Regions from separate parts of the Actinopolyspora sabaoui genome, predicted to be linked through region 1. Evidence: riboswitches for the same ligand, from Rfam matches in the RefSeq annotation. Region 1 holds a riboswitch; each other region holds the start of a gene.
What was found. Region 1 has a riboswitch for glycine ahead of gcvH (glycine cleavage system protein GcvH). Riboswitches for the same ligand answer to the same signal wherever they lie in the genome.
Positions count from the first base shown of each region.

Region 2: another riboswitch for glycine. It lies ahead of gcvP (aminomethyl-transferring glycine dehydrogenase); the one in region 1 lies ahead of gcvH (glycine cleavage system protein GcvH).
Region 3: another riboswitch for glycine. It lies ahead of gcvT (glycine cleavage system aminomethyltransferase GcvT); the one in region 1 lies ahead of gcvH (glycine cleavage system protein GcvH).

Region 1 covers NZ_JBMIHH010000005.1:92,480-97,461, forward strand. The annotation lists gene ACOQFL_RS10470 (PucR family transcriptional regulator) at 1-1,621, opposite strand, end outside; glycine riboswitch at 1,866-1,980, shown strand; gene gcvH (glycine cleavage system protein GcvH) at 2,220-2,591, shown strand; gene ACOQFL_RS10480 (L-serine ammonia-lyase) at 2,677-4,032, shown strand; gene ACOQFL_RS10485 (SSI family serine proteinase inhibitor) at 4,540-4,982, opposite strand, start outside.
Region 2 covers NZ_JBMIHH010000010.1:160,320-165,301, reverse strand. The annotation lists gene garA (glycogen accumulation regulator GarA) at 193-657, shown strand; gene ACOQFL_RS18805 (bifunctional nuclease family protein) at 1,004-1,480, shown strand; gene ACOQFL_RS18800 (MerR family transcriptional regulator) at 1,780-2,346, shown strand; glycine riboswitch at 2,517-2,617, shown strand; gene gcvP (aminomethyl-transferring glycine dehydrogenase) at 2,799-4,982, shown strand, end outside.
Region 3 covers NZ_JBMIHH010000003.1:211,890-216,871, forward strand. The annotation lists gene fabG (3-oxoacyl-ACP reductase FabG) at 1-350, opposite strand, end outside; gene ACOQFL_RS06080 (AMP-binding protein) at 362-2,011, opposite strand; gene ACOQFL_RS06085 (TetR/AcrR family transcriptional regulator) at 2,186-2,818, shown strand; glycine riboswitch at 2,978-3,116, shown strand; glycine riboswitch at 3,117-3,213, shown strand; gene gcvT (glycine cleavage system aminomethyltransferase GcvT) at 3,248-4,351, shown strand; gene glyA (serine hydroxymethyltransferase) at 4,402-4,982, shown strand, end outside.

The sequences.
Region 1 (4,982 bases):
AGCCGTGTGGGTTCCACCGCTCGGCCAGCAACTGCACCAGCAGTGCCGAGCGCACGTCCGCGTCGTCGAGGTCCACCTCCAACAGCGCCCCCACCCGCTTCATCCGGTACCGGAAGGTGTTCGGGTGCACCCGCAGTTCCCGGCTCGCCGCGCGCGGGTCACCGGGGTGACGCAGCCAGGCGTGCAGCGTGCGCAGGTACTCGGTCCCCTGACCGTGGTCGTGGTCGCGCAGCCGCTGCAGCGGGCCGAGCGACCCCACCCCGGCGTCGCCCGCGACACCGGCGGTCCTCGCCAGCACCAGGGAGTGCCAGAGCTGTTCGTGGACCGCGATCTCGCGTTCCACCATGCCCGTGCGCAGCAGCGCCAACACCTCGTCCGCGCTGCCGCGGGATTCCGGCAGCTCCGCCACCGGGGTGGCGGTTCCCACCGCCACCAGCGGCCGCGGATCGGCCGCGTCCATCTCGTGGATGTGCGCCAGCAACGCCTCCCGCAGCGCGGGCCAGCCACCCGTGCCGGAGCGGTCGGGCACCACCGCGTACAGCACCCCACCCGACTCGGCGACCATCGGCCCACGCCCGATCCCCCGGGTGATCCACTCCCACATCGCGAGCCGGTGCCCCTCGTCGGTGCCGTCGCTGGCACGCACGTCGATCGCCACCACCCGATGTGGTTCGGCACGTATCCCCAACTCGTTGGCAGCCGCCCGCCACCCCTCGGCACCTTCCAGCAGTGACCGCACCAGCCCGGCCGAACGCTGCCGCTCCGAGTCGGTCATCACCCGCCAGCGGAGCAGTTGCAGCGCCACCAGCGCGGCGGTGTCGGCGAACGCCGAGGCGCGCTGCTCGGACACTTCGCCGGTGACCACGGCCCACATCGACCCGAGCAGTTCACCGCCCATCCGGATCGGCACCACCAGCCGGGGCAGGGTGCCGTCCGGCTGCTCCGGGACGTAGACGGCGGAACCACCGCGGCTCAGCTGCCGGAACGTGCCCCGGGCCCGGAACTTGGCCAGCACATCGTCGGGCTGCCTACGGCCCATGATCGTGGAAACCCGGGCGGGATCGGTCACGTCCTGCCGCGCGGAGTAGGCCAGCACCTGCGAATGCGCGTCCTCGATGGTCACCGGGGCGTCGACCACCTCGGCCACCGCGTCCGCCAGCCGGAACAGATCGCCCAGCCCCGCCGAGCTGCCCAGTCCTGCCGAGCTACCCAGCCCCGCCGAGCCGCCCTGCTGCGGAGTGCCCACGGCCGCGCCCTGGTCCGTTCCGGCCAGCGCACTCCGCAGCAACCACACCAGCTGTGCCCACGCCGCGCCCCGCCGGACCTCGATCAGCGCGAGCCCCGCTCTCTCGGCTTCCGAGATAACCGAGTCCTCGGTGCACACCGGCGGTTTCAGCAGCACGGCCGCCGCCTCCCGCGCACCGCACTCGCGCACCAGCTCCACGGCCTCCGCCCGGTCGGTGATCCCCACGCCGAGCACCACGTCGGCCGTTCCGATCCCACCGGGATCCTCGGGCTCGGCGATGACCACGTCCCCGACACCGCCGGTGTTCTCCGGCACCACCACCGGACGCAGCAGGGTGGGGCCGACTCGCTCGACCAGGCCCCGTACGTCGACCATCGCCCCTCCCGGGGTCGGGATCAGAAGGGAATTTCTCCGGTTCGATTCCCCGAGCGCTCCGGTGCCGGGTTCCGGCCACCCGTGCGAGGCCCGTGACCGCTTCCGGTAGTGATCGTGAGCACACCGCGCGAGCTTCGGCGCCCGATTCGCCGGTAGTGGTCGCGGCTTCGCGATATCCGGGGTTGGATACGCCCACCCCTCGGGTTATCGTTGCCGAACACAGCGACAATCGCATATCGGCCCACGACACCGGGCGGGAGAGTCCCGTGGGTGAGCACCGTGTACACGGTGTCACCGAACGGGCGCCGAAGGAGCAAAACTCCCCGTAAACTCTCAGGCATCCGTACCGTCCGATCGAGGCAACTCTGGAAAGCGCCGCCGAGACGAAGGCGCGCGCACCCACGGTGCAAACCGCGACGTCGCGGTGAAGCTCTCAGGTTCCGCAACAGAGGGGGAGGCCACCAAGTACGCGGACTCCGGTGTTCGCGGCATGCCGCCCGGCCGGGTGGAGTCGCGGCACGCGAGAATGCTCGTACCCGACGGCCCACGACGGGACATCGGGTACCGGTGTCCAAACGACAGCAATGGAGCCTCCCCCATGAGTCTGCCCACGGACCTCAAGTACACCCAGGAGCACGAGTGGCTGGCCGAGCGCGGCGACGTCGTGCGTGTCGGGGTCACCCCCTACGCGGCCAACGCGCTCGGCGACATCGTCTACGTCGACCTGCCCGAGGTGGGTAAGCAGATCACCGCGGGTGAGGCCTGCGGTGAGCTGGAGTCCACCAAGTCGGTCAGCGATCTCTACGCCCCCGCCACCGGCGAGGTCGTCTCGGTCAACGAGACCGTTGTCGACGACCCGGCCAAGATCAACGACGACCCGTTCGGCGATGGCTGGCTGCTGGAACTGCGCGTCAGCGAGTACGGTCCGCTGCTGGACGCCGGGCAGTACGCCGAACTCACGGGTGAGTGACCTCCGCCGCCGCTGATTGAGGCCCCGCCACGACGAGGTGGCGGGGCAGGCGAACCACACCTTACGTACGAAGAAGAGACGATCAATGGCGATCAGTGTCTTCGATCTTTTCTCGGTGGGGATCGGTCCCTCCAGTTCGCACACCGTGGGACCCATGCGCGCCGCCGCGCGGTTCGTGGCGCGGCTGGGTGAACAGGGCCTGCTGCCACGCGTCGCAAGGGTGCGGGCCGAACTGTTCGGCTCGCTCGGCGCGACCGGACACGGGCACGGCAGCCCCAAAGCGGTGCTGCTCGGTCTGGAGGGCCACCTACCGGAATCGGTCGATCCGATCGCGGTTTCCGGCAGGGTCGACGAGATCCGATCGACCGGCCGGTTGCTGCTGAACGGCACCAACGGAATCCGATTCGACTACGACGACGACCTCGTGCTGTATCGGCGCGAGACACTCCCGGTGCACCCCAACGGAATGCGGTTCACCGCGGTCGGCGAGTCGGGGGAGCAACTGTGCGGGGCGGTGTACTACTCCGTCGGCGGCGGTTTCGTCGTGGACGAGGAAGCCGCGGGCACCGACCGGATCAAACAGGACACCACCGAACTGCCCCACCGGTTCCGCACCGGGGCCGAGCTGTTGGAGCACTGTGCCGTGACCGGTTACTCGGTCAGCGAGCTCATGCTCGCCAACGAACTGGTCTGGCGTGACGAACAGCGGGTGCACGACGAGCTGCTGTCGATCTGGCACGCCATGCGCGAGTGCGTGCACAACGGTTGCAACAGCGAGGGCTCCCTGCCGGGTGGCCTGCGGGTCGAGCGACGCGCCGCCGAACTGCGCGCCAAACTCGGCGACACCGACGATCCGATGGAGTGGGTAACGGTCTACGCGCTGGCGGTCAACGAGGAGAACGCCGCCGGTGGTCGGGTCGTGACCGCGCCGACCAACGGTGCCGCGGGCATCGTTCCGGCCGTGCTGCACTACTACATGCGGTTCCTGCCCGGTGCGGACGGGAACGGGGTGGCCAGGTTCCTGCTCGCCGCGGGCGCGGTGGGGGTGCTGTTCAAGGAGAACGCCTCGATCTCCGGTGCCGAGGTCGGTTGCCAGGGCGAGGTGGGCTCGGCTTGTTCCATGGCCGCTGCCGGACTGGCCGAAGTGCTCGGTGGCACCCCTGCTCAGGTGGAGAACGCCGCCGAGATCGCCATGGAACACAACCTCGGTCTCACCTGCGACCCGATCGGCGGGTTGGTGCAGATTCCCTGCATCGAGCGCAACGCCGTGGCCTCGGTCAAGGCGATCACCGCTGCCAGGATGGCGCTGCGCGGTAACGGCAGTCACTTCGTCTCGCTGGACAAGGTCATCAAGACGATGCGCGCCACCGGCGAGGACATGAAGGACAAGTACAAGGAAACCGCGCGCGGTGGGCTCGCGGTGAACGTCATCGAGTGTTGACGGCCTCTGTCGCAGTTGCCTCCGTAGGAGCTTCCGTGGCGGAACCTCTCGCACGGCTCTCGCTGTGGGCGCCCCGACATCGGGTAGCGACCTACACAACGTCGGGACTGTCCTCGCGAGAGCCGCACGGGAGAACCCGCTGCGGTGCCGATTGCGAAGGGGGTCGGAGTGCGGCCTTGCGCCGAAGCGGCCCGGCGATTTCGCGGGAAATTGACGGAGGCCGAGGCGCATCGCCGCTCCGGCCCGATGATTTCGCGGGAAATTGACGCCCATCCGGGCTACCTCCCCCGCACCGGAGCGTCAATTTCCCACGAAATTTTCATCCCCGGGGGACGCTCCGCCGCGTAGGTCGCTACTCAAGGGCGGCCCAACGCTCCCGAGGTGCCGACTCACGTGCCGGCTACCCGGCCACCGTGCCGGAGTGACCGGCCCGGCGAAGCAGTGGGACTCGTGCGAGAGGTTGCGCTACCAGCACCGCGACGCGTACCGGGCGAACCGGATGCTCCCTCAGAATTCGAAGACCTTACCGGTCTTGGCCCGCATTTCGCACTTGTTGGAGAACGTCTCGCGGTGGTCGACGGCCTGGTTCCGCCACATCCCGGTGGCTTGGACGGTGACCGGGCGGTACACCAGCGGACACATCGGATTCCGCTCCTCCTGGAGTGCGCCGAACTCGCCCTCACTGTTCGTCAGTTGCTCGCACGCCTCCTCGGCCCGGGGGTGAGTTCCGCCGGTCGGTTCGCAGCGCAGGGTTGCCGATCGCGTCCGTTCCGCGCGGTTGCTCGGTACGACTCGAAGACTGAGTACGCTGACCGCCCGCTGAACCTCATCCGACGAGGTCGCGCTCGCCGCGGCAGCCCGTTCGGCGCCCGTGTGCGGTGCCAACGGCAACAGCATGCCCGCGACGGCCGCGCAGGCGGTGATCAGAGTACGGCCGAGCGGTCCGGAAA
Region 2 (4,982 bases), on a different contig from region 1:
TTTCGGCCCGGGGTTGTTCGGCCCGGGCGATCAACCGTTGAACGAATATGATCATCACTGCGATGATCCGGGCAAGCCCCGGTTGGCAACCAGCTCCGTCGGTTCGAATATCGGGACTCGCCGTCCGACGTCGTGTACGGCGCGGTACGTTGGGTGGTACTGGCACGATCCATCCGCAGGAGGAGAGCTCAGGTGAGCACCAACGACGGGCCCGGCGACGTATCGCCGGAGCAGTCATCGGAGACCACCTCGGTCTTCAAGCCCTTCCTCTCCGAGCAGGAGAACGCAGAGAGTGCGCCTGCAGAGTCCACCGCGTCCGGTGTGGACGCGCTGCCCGCCGGATCCGCTCTCCTGGTGGTCAAGCGCGGCCCCAACGCGGGGTCGCGATTCCTGCTCGACCGGGAGACGACCAGCTCGGGTCGGCACCCCGACAGCGACATTTTCCTGGACGACGTGACGGTTTCCCGCAGGCATGCCGAGTTCCGCCGGGAAGGCGCGGAGTACGTCGTCGTCGACGTGGGAAGCCTCAACGGAACCTATGTCAATCGTGAACCCGTGGACACCTCGGTGTTGGCCAACGGTGACGAGGTCCAGATCGGCAAGTTCCGTCTGGTGTTTCTGACCGGTCCGGCGGAGGGCACGCAGGGCAGCCGGTGACGATCGGGCGGTGCTGCGCTCGGTGGCAGCCGGGGTGCCCCCGTTCGGCGCGAACGAGGTATTTCGAGCCGGCCGCCGAGTCCGCGAGCCAAGCTCGCTCGTGGACCTTTCGGAGCAGCCGCACCGGTTCCGTCCGGCGAGATCGCGCCGCTGTGGGACATGCCCGATCACCCGGGTGGGCGGGGTACGGTGTATACGTCCCATCGGGTGATCCACGGGACGAGGGAAGCGGTCGGCGCCTGTGTGGGCGGCGTCTTCGCCGTATCGCGGGTAGCGTCGAAGGCGTCGGTGCGCGATCCTCGAAGGAGATGTCACGCTTCGGCGCGCTGGAGGAGGCGATTTGACGATGAGCAGCGAGATGCGCGTCGTCGGCGTGCGAGTGGAACTGCCGGCCAACCAGCCGATCCTGCTGTTGCGCGAGACCGACGGCGAACGGTATCTGCCGATCTGGATAGGTTCGGTCGAGGCTACCGCCATCGCCCTGGAGCAACAGGGGGTGCGGCCTGCGCGGCCGCTCACCCACGATCTGCTCAAGGACGTGGTCGGTGCGCTCGGGCGAGAGCTGGAACAAGTGCGGGTGACCGACCTCCAGGAAGGGACCTTCTACGCGGAGCTCGTTTTCGACGGCGATGTGCGGGTCTCGGCAAGGCCGAGTGATTCGGTGGCGCTGGCACTGCGCACCGGTGTTCCGATCCACGCCGAGCAGTCCGTGCTCGACGAGGCGGGACTGCTGATTCCCGACGAGCAGGAGGACGAGGTCGAGAAGTTCAAGGAATTCCTGGACTCGGTCTCGCCGGAGGACTTCCGCGGCGCCGACACCTGAGGCGCTTCGGTCGCGGTGGTGCTTGTTCGCGCGACGGGTCGCGGGGAACGTCTCGAACATCTGAAGGGGATCGGGGCGTCTCCCCGCTGGTGCGGAGCACCGAAGTGGTGCGAGACTTCCACAGGGCGTTCCGCGCGTCGTGTTGACCGCCGTTTTCCGCGAGCATACTGTTGAGTGACACGGTGGACGTGCGCGCGGTGGTCGAGCGAATGGGGGCGTGACGAGATCGGATTCGGACGTGTCGACGACTGCGGTTCCGGATCCGATGGCCGCCGTGGGTCGGCCGAGGGGAGGCGTGCGTGGTCGAAAACGCATCACGGCTGGATACGAACGTAGAACAAGCCGAGTTGTTCCCGGACGCGGCGCTTCCGGACGAGCTGGTCGGTTACCGAGGACGCGCGGCCTGTCAGATCGCCGGTATCACCTACCGGCAGTTGGACTACTGGGCCCGTACCGAGCTGGTCGAGCCCTCGATCAGGCTCGCCGAGGGGTCGGGTTCGCAGCGGCTCTACTCGTTCAAGGACATGTTGGTTCTCAAGGTGGTGAAACGGCTGCTGGATGCGGGCGTATCACTGCACAACATTCGCATCGCCGTGGATCATCTGCGTGGTCGCGGGGTGCGTGATCTCGCCGGGGTCACGCTGTTCAGTGATGGGACAACCGTCTACGAGTGCACCTCGGCGGAAGACGTGGTTGATCTGTTACGTGGTGGTCAGGGTGTTTTCGGAATCGCTGTCAGTGGGGCGATGCGCGAGATAACCGGCACGATCCACGATTTCCCCGCCGAACGCGCCGACGGGGGTGGCCTCCGCACACCGGACGAGGACGAACTCTCCCGGAAGCGTCGGGACCGCCAAACCGGGTGATCGCGGGGGTTTCCCACGGGATTTCCCCACCAGATTTCACCGCCCGGATCCGCTCGAGCGGAGCCACGGTGAGCGGGGTGGGGCCGGGCTTTCGTGGCGCTTTCGAGGAGTGTGCACCTTGCCACACACTCCCTGGACGGGGCGATATGAGGTACGCTCACACCCGTCGCCGACCCCGTACGGGAGAGACCGTGCCGAGCAACTCGGTACGGCGCCGAAGGAGCAACCCCTCCCCGACAACCTCTCAGGCTATTGGGACCGTACGGGCGAGATACCTCTGGAAAGAGGGAGTCGCCACAGCGTCGTGGTGAACCCCGCCGACGGTGCAAGCCCGCCACACCGGGCGAAGCTCTCAGGCGCCCGTTTCGCGGGCATTGACAGAGGGGGAGGTCAGCAACTCACCCGAGTGCTGTCTGCCCTGTCCGAGATGCCCGACGATTGAGGTTTTGGCGATGACCGACGAACGTATCCCGTTGGCCGCTCTCGAGCACGGAACCCCGTTCGCCGACCGCCACGTTGGCCCCATGCCGGCTGAGCTGGCTCGGATGCTCGATGTGATCGGTGTCGGTTCCCTCGAAGAGCTCGGCGAACAAGCCGTCCCGGCGGGACTCCGGGAACGCGACATGCGGATGGCGTTGCCGGAACCGGCTACCGAGGCCGAGTCCCTGGACGAGCTGCGCGAGCTCGCGGACCGCAACAACCCCCACGTGGAGATGATCGGCCTCGGCTATCACCCCACCATCACCCCTCCGGTGATCCGCCGCAACGTGCTGGAGAACCCGGCCTGGTACACGGCCTACACGCCGTACCAGCCCGAGATCTCCCAGGGGCGGCTGGAAGCCCTGCTCAACTTCCAGACGATGGTCGCCGATCTCACCGGCGTCCCGGTTTCCAACGCCTCGATGCTCGACGAGTCCACAGCCGCCGCCGAGGGCATGACCCTGGTGCGCCGCGCGGGGCGTTCGAAGTCCCCCCGGTTCGTCGTCGACACCGATGCGCTGCCCCAGACCATCTCGGTGATCGAGACGCGTGCCGAGCCGCTCGGCATCGAGATCGTGCACGCCGACCTCTCGCAGGGTGCGGCCGGGCTTCCCGAAGGGGAGTTCTTCGGTGCGCTGTTGGCCTACCCCGGCGCTTCCGGTGCCGTGCGCGACCACGAGGAAGTCATCGCCGAGGTGCACCGGCGCGGCGGTATGGCCGTGGTCTCGGCCGACCTGCTGGCGTTGACGATGCTGCGTGCCCCCGGTGAGATCGGCGCCGACGTCGTGGTCGGGACCAGTCAGCGGTTCGGTGTCCCGATGGGCTTCGGCGGTCCCCACGCGGGCTACATGGCCGTGCGCAAGGGCGTGGAGCGCCAGCTTCCCGGCCGTCTGGTCGGGGTCAGCGTGGACGCGGACGGAAATCAGGCCTACCGGCTGGCGCTGCAGACCCGGGAGCAGCACATCCGCAGGGAGAAGGCCACCAGCAACATCTGCACCGCCCAGGTGCTGCTGGCCGTTGTCGCCTCGATGTACGCCGTCTACCACGGTCCAGAGGGGCTGCGTGCCATCGCGACCCGTACGCACCGCATGGCCACCGTGCTGGCCGAGCAGCTGCGTCGCGGCGGGGTGGAGGTCTGCCACGACGACTTCTTCGACACCGTGCTCACCCGCGTGCCCGGCCGGGCCGACGAGATCGTCGCCGCCGCACGCCGCAACGGCGTGAACCTGCGCAGGGTCGACGCCGACCACGTGGGCATCACCTGTGACGAGACCACCACCAGGCAGCGATTGGCCTCGGTCTGGCAGGCGTTCGGCCTGACCGACGGCGGCCTCACCCCGGTGGACGAGCTCGACAACCTGGCCTCGGACGCGCTGCCCACGGCGCTGCGCCGCACCACCGAGTACATGACCCACCCGGTGTTCCACCGGCACCGCTCGGAGACGGCGCTGCTGCGGTACCTGCGCAGGCTCTCGGACTCCGACGTCGCCCTGGACCGGAGCATGATCCCGCTCGGCTCCTGCACCATGAAGCTCAACGCCGCGGCCGAGATGGAGCCGATCACCTGGCCGGCCTTCGGGGAGCTGCACCCGTTCGCTCCCGCCGAGGACGCGGCGGGCATGCTGCGCGTGGTCGAGGACCTGCAGAACTGGCTGGCCGAGATCACCGGCTATGACTCGGTGAGCCTGCAGCCCAACGCCGGGAGCCAGGGCGAGTTCGCGGGTCTGCTGGCCATTCGCGCCTACCACCGCCAACGTGGCCAGCAGCAGCGCGAGGTGTGCCTGATCCCGGCCAGCGCCCACGGCACCAACGCCGCCAGCGCTGTCATGGCCGGGCTTCGGGTGGTCGTCGTGCGCTGCGACGACGCGGGCAACATCGAGATGGATCACCTGCGTGAGCTGGTGGACAAGCACCAGGACGAGCTCGCCGCCATCATGATCACCTACCCGTCCACGCACGGGGTCTACGAGAACACGGTGCAGGACGTCTGCGGGCTGGTGCACGACGCGGGCGGTCAGGTCTACGTGGACGGCGCCAACCTCAACGCGCTGATCGGGCTGGCGCGGATGGGCAGGTTCGGTGCCGACGTGTCCCACCTGAACCTGCACAAGACCTTCTGCATCCCGCACGGTGGCGGCGGTCCCGGTGTTGGCCCC
Region 3 (4,982 bases), on a different contig from region 1:
CGCAGGTGAACCCCCATGACGGTGTCCCAGTCCTGCTCGGACATCTTGAACAGCATGTTGTCCTTGGTGACCCCGGCGTTGTTGACCAGCACACCGACGGTTCCCAACTGCTCCGAGATCCGGCCGAAGGCATTTTCCACCGAGTCCGAGTCGGTGACGTCGGCAGCCACGGCCAGTGCCGACCCACCCGCGTCGGTGATACGCCGCACGGTCTCGGCGCAGGTGGACTCGTCGAGGTCCACCACGGCGACGGCGGCTCCGTCGGAAGCGAGCTTCTCGGCGATACCGGCGCCGATCCCCCTTCCGGCTCCGGTCACGACAGCCACTCGTTCGTCCAGTTGTTGAGCCACGTTGCACTCCTTCAGTTTCGGCTCGCCTGTTGTTCGTCCCGAATGATCCGGTCCCGCAGCTCCCGTTTGAGCACCTTGTGGCTGGGCCCGAGCGGGAGCTCGTCGGTGAAGACCACTCGTCGCGGATACTTGTGCGCCGCCAGCCGGGCCGCGGCCCACTCGACCACCCGATCGCTAACCGACTGGTCGGTATCCCCTGCCGACAGTTTGGCATGCACCGCTACCGCGCAGACCTCTTCGCCACGGGTGGGGTCCGGCAGCCCGACGACCGCCACCTGTGCCAGCTCGGGATGCTCCAGCAGCAGCTCCTCGACCTCCCGCGGGTAGACGTTGTATCCGTTGCGAATGATCAGTTCCTTCTTGCGGTCGACGATGGACAGGAACCCGTCCTCGTCCCTGACCCCGATGTCGCCGGTACGGAACCAGCCGTCGACGAGCGCGGCACGAGTCGCCTCCGGATTCCCGAGGTAACCGGCGAACACGTTGTGCCCACGTACGACGACCTCGCCGCGGGTGCCGCGGGGCAACAGCTCGATCCGCTCGGAGTCCGGCTCGGCGATCTCGACCTCGACACCCCACAACGGATGCCCCACGGTGCCCGCCCGCGTTCCGATGGAGGGCTGGTTGACCGTTGCGGTCGGCGAGGTCTCGGAGAGGCCGTAGCCCTCCAGGATTCGAGCGCCGAACCGCTCGTTGAAACGCTCCAGCACCGAAACCGGCAGCGCGGCCCCACCGGAGACACACAGTCGTAGGCTTGGCAACCGCAGGTCCGGCGGGGCGGCTTCCAGCATCCGGCCGAACATCGTGGGTACTCCGTTGAACTGGGTAATTCCGTGCTCACGAATCAGTTCCAGCGCCTGTGCCGGATCGAAGGCGGGTTGCAGCACCAGGCAGGCACCGGCACGGAACGTGGTGTTCATCGAGACCGTCTGGCCGAAAACGTGGAACAACGGCAGGCATCCCAGCACCAGATCACTCGAATCGGTGTCGTTGGCGTCGAAAGCGTTGACCGTAGCGTTCATGACCATGTTCAGCTGGGTCAACACGGCACCCTTGGGTTTGCCGGTGGTCCCGCTGGTATAGAAGACGACCGCCTCGTCCTGCGGTGCGCGCGTCACGAAACCGGACAACGGCTCGGCCCCGGCAGCCAGCTCGGTCAGCGAGGGCTCGTCGTACTCCCCCTGGCGGGAGACCCACTGCCGGGAGTCGACTTCCCCCAGGGTCACCACGCTCGCACCGGTTCGTTCGGCACAGCCCCGGGCCAGTTCCAGTTGACTGCTGTGCCCCAGGATCATTTTCGCGCCCGAGTCCGAGACCAGATGGGCGGCTTCCGAAGCGACGAGCAACACCGGAACGGGCACCACGACCGCGCCGACCACCTGCACCGCGTAGTAGGCACGAACGAAGTCCACGACGTTCGGGGCAACCAGAGCGATCCGGTCCCCCGCGCTGACACCGAGCTCCCGCAGTGCGGCGGCGTGGCGACGCACCTGCTCCCAGAGCTCGCCGTAATCCACCCGCTCCGAGCCCTCCAGCACGGCCGGGGCTTCCGGAGTGCGGCGGGCGGGTTCCGCGAGCACCGAAGCGAGTGAGAGCGAGGCGGACGAACCCGTGGCCATCGGCTGCTCCCCTGTCACAGTGTCCGGATGATTCGTGGTCATCAGCGACCTCCTCAATAGCCAGGAGCCGCTACCGCGTGCGGCACGCAGCACTGCGGCCGACAGCTTAACTAACGACGTTAGTTTTATGAGACCCTAAAATCGACGACAACGTTTGACAAGACTCGAGAACAACGAAACCGGACTCGCCCCCGAACAGGTCCCGGAGGCCACTTCTTGCCCAGACCGAGCACGCCCCTGCTGTCGATGGAGCGCATCCGAGAGTCCGCACTCGAGATCATCGACACCGCCGGGCTGGAGGCACTCTCGATGCGACGCCTGGCGGAACGGCTGGGAGTGCGGGCGGCTTCGCTGTACAACTACGTCCCCAACAAGGACGAACTGCTGCACGATCTCGCCAACTCGATGATGGACCAGGTGGACGTCTCCGGCTTCGAGACGGACTGGGTCACGGGCGTGACCGTCTGGGCCCGCTCCTATCGCCGGGCGTTGGTGGAACACCCCAACCTGGTACCGTTCCTCGCCTCGGGCCCCGCTCGCCGGGAAGCGGCACTGCGCCGGGCCGACGCGGTGCACGGCGGGCTGGTCGAGGCCGGTTGGCCGCAGCGCTACGCGACCATGATCGGGGCTTCCGTGAAGTATCTCGTGGTGGGCAGCGCGATGGGATCGTTCGCGGGCGGGTTCGTCGACGACGCCGAGGTCTACGACGAGAGGTTCCCCAACCTCGGCAGAGCACATCTGCTGCGCAGTCACGCGACGGAGATCGACAACGCCAGTTTCGAGCTGGCACTACACGCCTTCACGGAAGGGCTGCGCAAACGCTACACGGATCTCGACGAGATCCACTGAGTGCCGCACCCGGTCGAGTTCCCGTAAACGCGAACACCACTCGGCGGCCCTGGCGCGCGCCACACGCGCGGGGGAAACCCGGCCATGCTCGGCTGCGCTGCTGTTGACTCGACAGCCGGGGCTACGTAGCGTTCACGCTACAATCGAAGAGTGCGCCCATGACGTCATGCGGGAGAGACTCCGCACTCGGCTCGCGGCATCGCTGCCCGGCCACGGCAATGGCCCCAACGTGCGCGCGGAGCGCCGAAGGAGCAACACTCCCCGACAAACTCTCAGGCCCGATCACCGCATGGCACCAGGCGATTCAGGAGGAAAGCAGGGGTTACGTGCCCCTCGCCCACGGTGCAAGCCGCACAGCGCGGTGAAACTCTCAGGCCAATGACTCCGGGGAGACGCCGAGCAGGCGCCGACCTATCAGGAGTTCCCATCATGTCACCGTCCCGCAAGACACCACTGCACGAGATTCACCAGCAGCTTGGGGCCACCTTCACCGAGTTCGCGGGCTGGGAGATGCCGCTGCGCTACTCGGGTGACATCAACGAGCACAACGCGGTACGCGGCACGGCGGGCCTGTTCGATCTCACGCACATGGGCGAGCTTCGTATCAGCGGCCCCCAGGCCGCCGAGGCGCTGGACTACGCGCTGGTGGCCAACGCTTCGGCGATCACGGTCGGGCGTGCGCGCTACACGATGATCTGCGACGAGGCGGGCGGCGTACTGGACGATCTGATCGTCTACCGCACCGGCGAACAGGAGTTCCTCGTGGTCGCCAATGCCGCGAACACCGCCGTGGTCTCCGCCGAGCTGGCCGAGCGGGTACGCGGTTTCGACACCGAGTACGCCGACCTGTCCGACGAGTATGCCTTGATCGCGGTTCAGGGCCCGGTGGCCAAGGACATCCTGGCACCGTTGACCGAGATCGACCTGACAGCGGTCAAGTACTTCGCGGGGTACCCCGGCAGGGTAGCCAATTGTGATGTTCTACTCGCCCGCACCGGCTATACCGGCGAAGACGGTTTCGAGCTGTTCACATCCGTCAACGACGCCGCTACGGTTTGGCAGGCGCTCAGCGAGGCGGGCGCCCCGCACGGGATACAGCCCGCCGGCTTGGCATGCCGGGACACACTACGGTTGGAGGCCGGTATGCCGTTGCACGGTCACGAGCTCTCCACCGCGGTGACCCCGTTCGACGCCAATCTGGGCAGGGTGGTCCGGCTGGACAAGTCGGGAGATTTCGTGGGACGCGCCGCGCTCGCCGACGCAGCGGAGCGGACAGCGGAGCGCACACTGGTGGGGCTGCGCGGAACGGGCCGCCGCGCCCCACGCCACGGTTACCGGGTACTGGACGGTGACGGCGTCGACATCGGCGTCGTGACCAGCGGTGCGCCGTCGCCCACGCTGGGACACCCGATCGCGATGGCCTATGTGGACCACGCCTACGCGAAGACGGGAACCGAGTTACAAGTGGACATTCGCGGCAAGGCAGTCGCTGTGGAGGTCGTTGACCCGCCCTTCTACAGCCGGAACCGCTGAACGCGCCCGACCCGCTCCACCGAGAATCAGGAACACGGAGGTAAGTGATCATGCCGTCAGGCGATCTGTTCAACGAGAGGCTCGCATCGGTCGACCCCGAGGTGGCCAACGCGGTCGACGCGGAACTGCACCGGCAACAGAACACGCTGGAGATGATCGCCTCGGAGAACTTCGCACCCCAGTCGGTGTTGGAGGCTCAGGGGTCGGTACTGACCAACAAGTACGCCGAGGGCTACCCGGGCAAGCGCTATTACGGCGGCTGCGAGCACGTCGACGTCGTCGAGCGACTCGCCATCGACCGGGTCAAGCAGCTGTTCGGGGCCTCCTACGCCAACGTGCAGCCGCACTCCGGCGCGCAGGCCAACTCGGCGGCGATGTTCGCGCTGCTCAAGCCCGGTGACACGATCCTCGGCCTGGATTTGGCCAACGGTGGTCACCTCACTCACGGGATGCGGCTGAACTTCTCCGGCAAGCTCTACAACGTGGTGCCGTACCGGGTCCGCGAGGACGACCACCTGGTCGACATGGACGAGGTCGCCCGACTCGCCCGGGAGAACAAGCCGCAGGTGATCATCGCGGGCTGGTCCGCCTACCCGCGGCAGCTGGACTTCAAGCGGTTCCGCGAGATCGC